DNA from 4 places in the Lysinibacillus canaveralius genome. Region 2 is predicted to be linked to each of the others. Evidence: riboswitches for the same ligand, from Rfam matches in the RefSeq annotation. Region 2 holds a riboswitch; each other region holds the start of a gene.
The links. A riboswitch is a leader RNA that binds a small molecule or an ion and turns the genes downstream of it on or off. The one in region 2 is predicted to bind lysine.
Positions count from the first base shown of each region.

Region 1: another riboswitch for lysine. It lies ahead of AA0Y26_RS22235 (transporter substrate-binding domain-containing protein); the one in region 2 lies ahead of AA0Y26_RS00855 (amino acid permease).
Region 3: another riboswitch for lysine. It lies ahead of AA0Y26_RS15645 (ACT domain-containing protein); the one in region 2 lies ahead of AA0Y26_RS00855 (amino acid permease).
Region 4: another riboswitch for lysine. It lies ahead of AA0Y26_RS12385 (transporter substrate-binding domain-containing protein); the one in region 2 lies ahead of AA0Y26_RS00855 (amino acid permease).

Region 1 is NZ_CP154840.1:4,407,749-4,410,926, reverse strand. Features, by position in the region: gene AA0Y26_RS22240 (M20/M25/M40 family metallo-hydrolase) at 1-1,367, opposite strand, end outside; lysine riboswitch at 1,541-1,724, shown strand; gene AA0Y26_RS22235 (transporter substrate-binding domain-containing protein) at 1,806-2,612, shown strand; gene AA0Y26_RS22230 (amino acid ABC transporter permease) at 2,679-3,178, shown strand, end outside.
Region 2 is NZ_CP154840.1:157,951-161,128, reverse strand. Features, by position in the region: gene AA0Y26_RS00855 (amino acid permease) at 1-1,417, opposite strand, end outside; lysine riboswitch at 1,558-1,730, opposite strand; gene AA0Y26_RS00850 (CynX/NimT family MFS transporter) at 1,870-3,075, shown strand; gene AA0Y26_RS00845 (restriction endonuclease) at 3,135-3,178, shown strand, end outside.
Region 3 is NZ_CP154840.1:3,083,912-3,087,089, forward strand. Features, by position in the region: gene AA0Y26_RS15635 (succinate dehydrogenase cytochrome b558 subunit) at 59-673, opposite strand; gene AA0Y26_RS15640 (YslB family protein) at 944-1,360, shown strand; gene AA0Y26_RS15645 (ACT domain-containing protein) at 1,496-1,975, opposite strand; lysine riboswitch at 2,107-2,298, opposite strand; gene uvrC (excinuclease ABC subunit UvrC) at 2,333-3,178, opposite strand, start outside.
Region 4 is NZ_CP154840.1:2,436,737-2,439,914, forward strand. Features, by position in the region: gene AA0Y26_RS12380 (amino acid ABC transporter permease) at 1-465, opposite strand, end outside; gene AA0Y26_RS12385 (transporter substrate-binding domain-containing protein) at 552-1,394, opposite strand; lysine riboswitch at 1,502-1,687, opposite strand; gene odhB (2-oxoglutarate dehydrogenase complex dihydrolipoyllysine-residue succinyltransferase) at 1,890-3,149, opposite strand.

The DNA of each region.
Region 1 (3,178 bases), 320 kb from region 2:
TGTGGGTATTCTGGCTGTATTGTCTCTACGGCTTTATCAAGCGCGCTAATTAAATTAAGCTCATCTGTTGTCTTTCCTGTTACTTCAATTCTTGGTGAGTATAGGGAAGAGTAAAATAAAATAATAGCCGGATCTTTATCCTTCATCCATTTCCAAGCTTCCTCGACAACTCGGGCAGCAAACATGCGTGTATCTAATAGCGGATTCGCCAGGAGATCTTGTTTAAATTCATTCATGTGTGCAATGAACGAATCGCCGTTTTCTTCGATTAATAACTGTTCCATTTCTTCATATGTAAAAACTCTCGGCTTCCAAGGGGGCGAGACAAAGGGTTCCCCGCTAATTTCACTGTATTTGCGATATCTCTCTTCGAAAGCAGCCAGTGCGTTGGCAAAAGCAATCGTAGCTTGCTCTTTAAGTTTAATCAGTACGTCCTTTGGAGACCAAGAATGAATAAAGAAATTATAATAAACATAAGCCGATAGTGCTGTTTGAACGGTATAAGATGGTTTTAAATCCGTTTGTTTTAATGATACGGGCGGTACGGTCGTTTCTCCATAAGCCTCATTGCAAAGCTCTGGATTATAGTTGATTTGTTTTGTCAGTTCGGCAGCGATAAAGTTAGGGTCTAAACCTTCAAAAGCTGAACCAACATGTGTTTCGGCACCGGTGATAAAGAATGACGGCAGCAGTTTGCCGACCGTTCCTTTATAGATATAGCGGTTTTCATCCCCTTCAAAGCGAGGTGAAACGAAGTCTGCATTGATGGCTGCAATATATTCAAAACCATGTTCTTCTTTCCACTTTTTCAATGTTTTTAAAGAGGAAAGAACGCCGTGCGAGCCGTCTTCCTCGTCACATTCTGCTAATAATAAAATATTGCCATCCAGTTCATCAAGATGTTCGGAATAGTACTTTAAGAGATAAAGGTTGCTGGCAACACCGCTCTTCATATCAAGAACACCACGGCCAAACAGCCAGTCCCCGGACTCTAAATGTTCCTTGGCTGAAGCGGGCAGCTTTTCATTTTTCAATGCTTCCATCAAGTCATCTGGAGAACAGGCGTGCTCTTTCAGCTGGTTGAAGTCATCAATACCGACTGTATCTATATGACCCATTAAAATAATTGTACGATTGCTGCTTCCTTTTTTTCCTTTAACAAATGCCATGACATTATAGCGTTCTTGATCATCATTTATGGTCTTCTCTAGTGCTACTGAGTCAGGGTTATCTAAAAAGTATGGCAATAAAGAGATAGTCTGGAATAAAGAATGGGCAATTGCCCCCTCGCCGGTTGTATTTACAATACTTTCTATGTTAACAAGCTGTTTCGTATAGGTAAGTATATCGTTACGGCAATTCAACATATGACTGCCTCCTTTTTTTGTCTGTTATTTTATCAAAATGTAACGTAAGATATAAACCTCGTCAAGTACACAATTATACAAATAAATTAAATTGCTATTGTACTATTTAAATTATTCGACTATAATGAAAAACGTTATATTAAATTTCATATCAAATCCTCATCTTTTGCATTAGATGGGGTAGAGGTCGCGATTTATAAGAGTATCCTATTGGAGATTTAGTGAAATCTAGGAAAATAGGAAAAAGGATAAATCGCCGAAGCTTTTGAAATCACTATTTTCAATAAAGCTGGGGCTGCACTCGAACAGGGGCAGAACTGTCACAATTCCTTTGAATTGTGGAGAACTATCACAAGAAATGCAGAGAGATGAGGGTGTATTTAAAGCACTGTCACATAAAAGCGGCAGTGTTTTTTTTATTTCAAAGGAGGAACACAAATGAAAAAGCTTTCTATTTTTTTAGTTGCAGCAATGTTGTTGCTTTTATCCGCATGCGGTACGCAGAAAAATGACCAAGGGGAAAAGGAAACAGCATCAAGCGAATCTGACAATGAGTTAGTGAAAGAAGGATCATTAACATTTGCGATGACAGGGCAGTATCCGCCATTGAACTTCCAAAAGGATGGTAAATTGACTGGATTTGATGTAGAAATTGGAACTGAAATTGCTAAACGGATGGGGCTTGAGGCGAATCCTGTAACCAATCCTTGGGAAACAATTATTCAAGGGCTGAAATCAAATAAATATGATGCAATTATTGGAAGCATGACTGCAACACCTGAACGTGATAAGCAAATTGATTTTACTGAACCGTATTATCTATCCGGTGCACAAATCTTCGTTGCAGAAAATAATAAAGATATTCAGTCAAAAGAAGATTTACAAGGTAAAACAATCGGAGTAATTCAAGCTAGTACTTGGAAGGATATGGCTGAAACATTAACTTCTCCAGATAAGGTGAAAGGCTATCCAGTTGACGTTAATGCACTTCAAGATTTGGCACTTGGACGCCTGGATGCGGTTATCACCGATAAAATTGTTGGGGTAAGTGCTAAAAATGAAAAAGGCTTAAAAATTGAAGCTATTGGGGACTTGTTAAATGAGGACCGCGTAAGTATAGGGGTTGCTGAAGGAAATAAAGATCTCGCAAACAAAATTAACGAGGCGCTTCAGTCCATGATTGACGATGGTACGTATGAAGAGATTAGTATGAAGTGGTTTGATACAAACATTATGCAAAAATAGCTATTAGTATTGCAGGCAAGCGCCTTTTATTAGGCGCTTGTACTATAAAGGAAGGAGGCTGGTCTCATGATTTTTTTACAAAATATCACGGATATTTTTAGTGAACATGGAGTTGCCTTTTTAAAAGCTTCTTGGATGACAATCTCAATAACGGCTATTTCCCTGCTGTTTGCGATGATTATTGGACTTATTATTGCTGGTTTTAAAATTTCTTCAAAAAGGATTCTGAATTGGATTGCCGATATTTATATTGGAATTATCAGGGGCACGCCTCTCATTGTTCAGATTATGTTTTTGTATTATGGGTTGGCCAATATCATTAACTTGGACAATTTCACAGCAGGTGCATTGGCATTAGGTATTCATACAGGTGCTTATATTGCTGAAATCTTTAGAGGATCCGTACAATCAATTGACCGTGGACAGATGGAAGCTGCAAGGTCTTTAGGAATGTCTTCTTCTCTTGCAATGAGAAGAATTATTTTTCCGCAAGCGTTCAAAAGATCGATCCCCCCCTTGGCCAATCAGTTCATTATCGGCTTAAAAGATTCTTCCCTTGTTGCTTA
Region 2 (3,178 bases):
TTGTTTTATGCTTAATTTTATAACCAATCCATAAGGCTGCAAACAATGGCAGACCAATATAGGATACGAGTATACCGTACCAATCAATCGTACCACCTGTGAACGCTGTATAGTTCTGGCCAAGAACAACAATCATACAGATTGTAAATGCAAACAGCGGCCCAAACGGATAAAGCGGTGCCACATATGGAAGGTCACTTAAGTTACGTCCTTGTGCCACGTAAGCTTTACGGAAGCGATAATGACTGATAGCAATACCAAGCCATGCAATAAACCCAGACATACCAGAGGCATTTAGCAGCCAAATATAAACAACACCATCTCCAAAGAATGAAGCAAGGAACGATAAAGAACCTACTGCAAGAGTAGCAAGCAGTGCATATACCGGAATACCACGCGTATTAATACGGGCAAATAGCTTTGGTGCCTTCCCATCTACTGCAAGCTGGAACAGCATACGGCTCGCTGCATAAAGACCTGAGTTACCGGCAGAAAGCATAGCAGTCAAAATAATAGCATTCATAACGGAAGCCGCGACTGCTATTCCTAAATTTTCAAATACGAGTGTGAAAGGACTCATCGCAATATCATCAGATAAAAGGCGTTCATCTGTATAAGGGATTAGAAGTCCAATCGCTCCAATAGCAAAGATATAAAACAGTAAAATACGCCAGAATACAGAACGTACCGCCTTTGGAATATTCTTTCCCGGGTCGTCTGTTTCCCCCGCTGTCACACCAAGCATTTCTGTCCCTTGGAACGAGAAACCGGCTGCTAGGAAGATACCGAACATCGCCATGAGACCGCCGTTAAACGGCGCATCCTCTACAAAGAAATTCGAGAATCCGACTGGGTCATTGCCTCCCAGAATACCAAAAATCATTAGGAACGAAACAATGATGAAGATGATAACTGTTGCTACCTTAATCATCGCAAACCAATATTCACTTTCCCCATACGCTTTAACTGATAATAAGTTAAATGTCAGTACAACAGCGATAAATAATACAGTCCATAGAATTGATGAACTATCCGGGAACCAGTACTTCATGATAATAGAAACAGCTGAAATTTCAGCAGCAATTGTAATCGCCCAGTTATACCAGTAGTTCCAACCTAATGCAAATCCAAGCGCTGGATCAACGAAGCGCGTTGCATACGTACTAAATGATCCGGATGTCGGCATAAATGCGGCCATTTCCCCAAGACTTGTCATTAAGAAATACACCATGATACCGATCAGCGCATACGCCATCAGTGCACCGCCTGGCCCAGCTGATGAAATAGCTGAACCTGAAGCCAGGAACAGCCCTGTCCCGATTGTACCTCCCAACGAAATCATCGTTATATGACGGCTTTTCAGCCCTCTTTTCAGCTCCGGTTTATTGCCGAGCTGGTCTATTTTTATTTCACTCATACTTCAAACTCCTCAACTTTTTTGTTGATGGTATTTCGGTATCGAGGCTTGAGCAATTTCACGAATGATCCTTCCTCAGATCATTTAAATAAAAAAGCCGCCATAAAAGTTATGACGGCACCCAAAATACCTCATCAACTTGAAACGATAGCTCACCCGCCGCAGCGGCAGTTCTGTCCCTATTCGAGTACAGCCCCAGCATGGCACTTGAAGAGCAGTGCTATACTTCGGCAACCATTCCTTTCATAAAGCCTCGCAGATTCTCCCAATCTCCGCTATACTAGTCATAATGGTCGCGACCTCTACCCCACTTTCACATGAGGTATAATCTATTAAATTTAAATACTTAAAAAAAGTCTATCATAGCATTTTTTTGTTATCAATGGTTTTCACTTATTCAGTTTTTTCATACATTTCAAACTTTTTATAACAATAAATAAGGAGTTGTCATTATGGAAGATACACCTCATCAAAAAAGCAAAAAAATACAACTAAATAATAAAGTAATTTTATTTACTGTATCTATTATCCTATTAGCGATGACATTACGTACACCGCTCACACTAGTAGGGCCGGTTATTTCTTTTATTCGCGAAAGTTTGGGGATTTCGAATGTTTTGGCAGGATTTCTCACGACCATCCCCCTTCTTGCATTTGCTGTTGTGTCACCTTTTGCACCCCGCATTGCAAGAAAATTTGGTATGGAGTGGACGCTCTTTTACTCTGTCGTATTATTGAGCGCGGGGATTCTGCTGCGTTCATTCGGCACGACTGCCTTGCTGCTCATTGGCACTGTCCTAATCGGTGTAGCCATTTCATTTGGCAACGTACTAATCCCGAGCTTCTTTAAAATGCGCTATCCGCTTCATATTGGCTTGCTAACCGGGATTTACACCGTTTCAATGAACCTGTCAGCCGGTATTGGTGCAGGAATCAGCTATCCCGTTGCATCAGGATCTAGCTGGCAGATTGCTTTAGCGTTAGCTCTTGTGGTTACAGTAGCTGCTCTCTTCTTTTGGATTCCTCAGCTGCGCGGAGAAAAGGTAACATTAGGAGAAGGCGCTTCAAATAGTAAGGGATGGTCTTCTCTCATCCGTTCTCCTATTGCGATTGCCGTCATGCTGGCAATGGGGCTGCAGTCCTTTATTTTCTATACAACAGCAGCATGGATTCCAGAAATCTATATCGCACAGGGAATTGATGCAAACAAAGCAGGCTGGCTTGTCTCGGTATTACAGTTTGCCCAAATTCCAATGACTTTCCTGACACCAATAATCGCTGGGAAAATGACCAACCAACGACCTATTGTGGTCATATTCACTATCTTTTACTTAATCGGCTTTACAGGCGTGCTTATGGAATGGACCGAATATGCGTTCATCTGGATGATCTGCCTAGGCTTTGCCGGCGGTTCTTCTTTCAGCCTTGCTATGATGTTCTTTACACTGCGGACAAACACAGCCTATGCAGCTGCGGAACTCTCTGGCTTCGCTCAGTCGATTGGTTATCTACTGGCCGCAATTGGTCCGATTGGCTTTGGATTAATCAAGGATATGACGGGTGATTGGTTCATACCGAACTTTATTTTTATTATAATTGCCATTTCTTTGTTCTTTTCGGCATATATTGCAGGGAATAACCGAATAATCGACAATTGATGCAAACATACGTACTTATTTTATGATATAATTGCGTATTATATCTAAAGGAGAAAAGTATGTTTCGGAAACGTCGAAGAAAGAGAAAAAAACGCACTCCATA
Region 3 (3,178 bases), 1.6 Mb from region 2:
ATTGCTTTAAAAGTCATGTGCTGTGTAGCATATCTATATTGTAAGCTACTAAACTAAATTATACGAACGAAACGATTGCTACTACACCCATAATAGATAGGATGACGAAGATTGCCATTGTGATGAAAGTCGCAACACGTTGTGATGACGGAGACTGAGTAATACCCCAGCTTACTAGGAACGACCAAATACCGTTCGCCAAGTGGAATGTAGCGGATAAAATACCTACAATGTAGAAGCCTAGCATCCATGGGTTATCCACGATTTCAGCCATCATATTAAAGTCAACTTCAGCTCCAAGTGCCTTTTGAACACGTGTTTGGAAAATATGCCAAGCAACGAAGATTACTAGGAAGATACCTGTAAAACGTTGTAGAGCGAACATCCAGTTACGGAATGTACTGAAGCGCTTCACATTGTGTCTAGCAGTAAATGCGATATAGATTCCGTAAAACGCGTGGAACATTAATGGAATATAAATAATAATCCATTCCATTGCTACCAATAATGCATGTGGGACTAATTCCATTACCCCGGTTGAATTATTGTAGACTTCTTCACCGCCAACCGCAGTGAAGTTCAGTGATAAGTGGAACACCAAGAACAGACCTACCGGGATCACCCCAAGCAGGGAATGTAAGCGGCGCCATAAAAACTCACGATCTTTCGACAAGATTGTTACCCCCCTTAGTACTTGAAATATACTAATCAATTGTCATTACTTTGTAATTTAATGGCATTGACTGCATATTTCATCATGGTACAATATTATGACATGTCCATTGTACTCTCAGAAAGTACTAGCGTCAAGGCACTGCGGATTATTTCATCTACACTAAAAAAGAGGATTTCTGCTGGTTAAAACGCTTTTTATCTTCGATAGTTTGTTTTACTTAATAATTAGTCTAAAAAATACGAAAATATTGAGGGGAGTTTTTTATAGATGCCAGATCATAACATGAAAACGATTCCAACATTCGGTTACGAGTTAATACGTGATAATATACTTCGTTCGGTCCTTGGTAAACATGAAGAAGAGGTACTTTACTGGGCCGGAAAGGAACTAGCACGTAAATTCCCCTTATTCACCCTTGATGAAGCACCTATGTTTTTTGAACAAGCCGGATGGGGAATTTTGTCGATTGAAAAGCAAGATAAAGATGAAATCATATACATACTAAGTGGTGATGCAGATACATTGAAGGCCGAAGAACGCTGCTTCCGAATCGAAGCCGGCTTCCTGGCAGAACAGACACAGAAGATTAATGGCTTTCTAACAGAATGCTATGAAGAAAAAAATAGTAAGCAAGGTACGATTAAATTCAATGTAAAATGGGATTTAAAAGAACCTGTCCGCTGAGCAGGACATGACAATAAGAGCGCCTTAGGAACACTCCAGTTTTCTAAAAAGCGCTCTTTTTTCTATATTATTGTAGATACTATAAAAAATAAGGTTTTTACTGGTATTTCAACCAAGTAATCTTTTTCTCGCTTTTTAACAACCGACATGAAATTCATTATGCAATGCATTTGCTGCCCTCATCATCTCACCCTGAGATACAACTACCGACATTTTGTATTCTGAAGAGCTTATCATTTTCACTTGAATCCCTTCTCTCGATAAACGAGTGAACATCCGGGCCTTTATTCTTGGATTAGAACCTATCGCCGATCCAGCAAGTGATACTTTTGCCAGACCTACTTCAAAGTCCGCAAAACTAAAGCCAAGGGACAGTTTACTGGATTCCAGTAAACGAAGCGCTTTAGCAAACGCTTCTTTCTCCATCGAGAAGGAAATAGTCGAGGTTCTGTCATCCATTAAAACCTGCACAATCATATCAATATCGATCCCATTTTCGGCCAATACTGTCACGATATCTGCTACTACTGACTCCTCATAGGCATCATAGCCAATTGTTAGGCGAATAATATCCGCCTCATAGGACACGCCTTGTACAATCAAATCTTTTTCCACCTTTGCTTCCCCCTTAAAAAATGCACCTCAATTTACGATCGAGCCAAGCGAATAATGACCCCCAACTTCCCATATAAAAAGCGGCTCTCCACATATGTAGAGAGCCGCCTCAATAAACGTTATAATCTGTTCGTCGAGATAGCTCTCCAGAAAATAAGCCTCTTACCGGCGTTTTCTGACAGTCTTACATTTCTTAAATGCAAAACCAGCAAATAATTGGAACAACAATTATCCACTTCGGCAGTTTTCCCTTTCACGCCCGTTCCTTGGAGTTGCTCCTCCTCACAAGCGGTACTATTGAAACCTGCACCTCTATCTATATTCGCTATAAAATTCTGTTGTAAGCGTAGCACACACCTATTCGTTTTTCAATCCATTTTTTTGAAAGTATTGATGAATATTGTATGCCTGTTTCTGGGGGATACCTGCCTCTAGGAGCTGGTCAACACTTGCCTCGCGTATCTTTTTCACGGATCCGAAATGCTTTAATAATTGCTGCTTCCGTTTCGGTCCCACCCCTTCTATTTGATCAAGCACTGACTGGATTGCATTTGTTTGATGCTGTTGACGTAAAAATGTAATCGCGAACCGGTGGACCTCATCCTGAATTCGCTGCAGGAGGTAAAATCCATCACTTGTACGTTTCATTTCCACCGGCATCGGTGGTTCACCAAATAACAGCTGTGACGTGTTGTGCTTTTCATCCTTTGCCAGGCCTGCAATCGGAATCACTAGCCCCAGCTCATTTTGCAGTACACTTCTCGCCACTTCCATCTGCCCTTTCCCTCCATCAATAATAATGAGATCAGGAAGAGGCAGATTGTCCTTTAGCACCCTTGTGTAACGTCTCCGGATAACCTCCTCCATTGCTCCGTAATCGTCATGCTTGGCTGCTTCACGGGTTTTATATTTCCTGTATTCCTTTTTCGCCGGCTTTCCATCGATAAACACAACCATTGCCGAAACTGGATCAGCTCCGTGCATATGGCTATTATCAAAGGCTTCGATTCTAAACGGTGTTGAAATATTCAATGCATCGCCGAGTGCCTCGCATGCCCCGATTGTCCGTTCCTCCTGCCGCTCAATCAGCTGGAACTTTTCATGAATAGCAATCTGGGCATTTTTTGTGGCCATCTCTACAAGCTCCCTCTTCTGTCCGCGTTTTGGAATCACCACTTTTACATCGAGTAACTTTTCAAGCAA
Region 4 (3,178 bases), 2.3 Mb from region 2:
TCGAGCTACTTGTGGTAAAACGACAAATATCATGGTTTGGAAATGATTCATCCCGATAGCCTGTGCAGCTTCGTATTGCCCTTTATCAATCGACACAATACCCCCGCGTACAATTTCAGCCATATAGGCACCTGTGTTTAGACCTACAACAACTAACGCAGCAATAAATCGATCTAATTCGATCCCATAAGCATAAAGAACATAAAAGACAACCATCGCCTGTACCATCATTGGTGTACCACGGAAAATTTCGACATACACAGAAAGTATGAAATTGAATACTTTTAAAATGACGCTTTTAACCGAACGTTTAGCAGTTGGAATGGTATGCATAATTCCAATAAAGAATCCGATAAATGCACCAATGATTGTACTGATTACAGCAATGGCTAATGTAATATATGCTCCCCTTAAAAACATCGGCCAGTTATTTTGCAATATTGAGATAATGGTTTCGAAACTCATATAAAATCCCCCTAACAGCTTTTGGCTGTTCTCTATCAAATTGAAAAACTAGCCGCGTTATACTTGCGGCTAGCAGCAAATATTATTTATTGAGCAGCTGGTTGGTTGGAAATCGCATTTTCCATCAATTTTTGTCGCTCATCCTCTGAAATGTTAGAAAGCACTTCATTCATCTTATCAATATTCTTTTCACCTTTACGAATACCTATCGCTACAGCTGTATCAGCCGGCTCTGTCTTAAAGCCGTCTTCCAGTTCATTATAAGTAAAGCCATCGATTGCTGCAGCAGCTGAGATAGCTTCTGGACGCTCTGCAACGTATCCATCAATTGCTCCGCTTTGCAAGGCTACACGCATTGCTGGGAAATTATCCATAGCTACCTGTTGGTTTACACCAGGAATTTGATCAATTACTTTATAGTTTGTCGTATTCAATTGAGCCGTAATTTTCGCACCTTCGAAATCTGCCAGTTTAGCTGCCTTTTCATAGGCTCCGCCTTTTTTCACTACTACTACAAAATCAGAAGTATAATAGTTTTCAGTAAAATCAATCGCTGCTTTTCGATCTTCAGTTGGACTCATACCCGCAATAATTGCGTCTACAGCGCCCGATTGCAGCGAAGGCACTAAGCCATCCCATTCCGTTTTTACGATAACTAATTCCTTGCCCAGACCTTCAGCAATTTTCTTAGCGATTTCTACATCATAACCGCCTGCATACTCTTTTGAACCTTCAATTTTCACAGCGCCGTTTGAATCATCATTCTGTGTCCAGTTGAATGGTGGATAGCCCGCCTCCATCCCTACTTTTAGTATTCCGCTTTCATTTTCTCCGTCTTCAGAAGCAGTGCCTTCATCATCTGACCCGCATGCAGCCAGCACAAGTGCCGTCATCATAGCAGCCATCAATAATAATAGTTTTTTCTTCATAAATCTCTCTCCTTTTTATCAGAAAATTGGGTATATTGTGCATATAAAAAGCGACCTTACAGAACTGAAGGTCGCGTTTGATATGTAGCCCATTTCCTCTAGTTCCCTATTGAGATAGCACAACTTACATGATCGGGAAAGACCATGCAAGACAGTTCTACAGTTATTTACTGCAGCCCCAGTATACATAAGCGAGTCTTATGCACACTTCGGCGACATTTCCTTCTTTTTCATTTCAACGCTTTCTCGCAGCTCCATGAAAAACTAATAAATATCGCACCTCTACCTCACGAGATGTGAGGTGTAAATATTGAATTGATGTTACTAGAATACTACAACACTCTGAAATAACTGTCAACATTCAATTTTCGAAAAAGTATACTTAAATACCTATGGCGATAAAAAAAACGCTGAAATTCGTAGCATAAAACTATTAATTATATTGAAATACAGAAAAATCCCACTTGCCTAAACAAGTGGGACAAAGGAATTAAATTAAGAATTTAGCAATAAATCTTCTGGGTTCTCGATTAACTCTTTAACCGTTTTCAAGAAGCCAACAGAATCTTTACCATCGATGATTCGGTGGTCATATGAAAGAGCCACATACATCATTGGACGAATTTGTACTTCGCCGTTAACAGCTACTGGACGGTTTACAATTGAGTGCATACCAAGGATACCAGCTTGTGTACCGTTCATGATTGGTGTTGACATCAATGAACCAAATACACCACCATTAGTGATTGTGAATGAGCCGCCTGCCATATCGTTTAGGCCTAATTTTTTGTCGCGGGCTTTTCCAGCTAGCTCAGCAATATTTTTCTCGATTTCAGCGAAGTTTTTGCTGTTTGCATCACGTACAACCGGCACTACAAGACCTTCTTCTGTAGATACTGCAATACCGATATCGAAGAAGTTATTTAAGTGAATTTCATCACCTGCGATTTGAGCGTTTACGTAAGGGTATTTTTTAAGTGCTGCTACAACCGCTTTTGTGAAGAATGACATGAAGCCTAATTTAATATCATTTGCTTTTACGAATTCATCTTGTTTACGTTTACGTAATGCCATGATGTTCGTCATGTCAATTTCATTGAATGTTGTTAACATTGCTGTAGATTGTTTTACTTCAAGTAAGCGTTTTGCAATTGTTTGGCGACGACGAGACATTTTTTCGATTGTTACACGTCCAGAATCAGCTGCTGGAGCGAATACTAATGGACCACCTGTTGCTGCTGGTGCTGCAGCTGGTGCTGCTGGTGCAGTACCGTGTGCTGCTACGTCTTGAACGCGTACGCGGCCTTGTGGATCTACAGGAGAAATTGCTGCTAAGTCAATTCCTTTTTCACGAGCTAGTTTACGAGCTGCTGGTGATGCAACTACACGCTCACCTGAAGTTTCTTCTACTGCCGCCGGTGCTGGTGTTGTTGCAGCTGCTGCTGGAGGCGCTGCTTTTGGTGCTTCTTGTGCCGGTGCTGCTTCTTGTGCTGGTGCAGCTGGTGCAGGAGCTGCGCCTTCGCCTGCTTCTACTACTGCGATTACTTGACCAACTAGTACTGTGTCGCCTTCTTCAGCAAGGATTTGTGTTAATACGCCTGCTTCTTCAGAGATGATTTCAGCGTTTACTTTATCAGTTTCTAATTCTACGATGAATTCGCCTTTTTCTACGCGATCTCCAACTTTTTTCACCCACTGGGCAATTGTACCTTCTGTAATCGATTCTGCTAATTCAGGGACTTTAATTTCAGCCACTTTAATATCCTCCTTTGATTACCCATTTC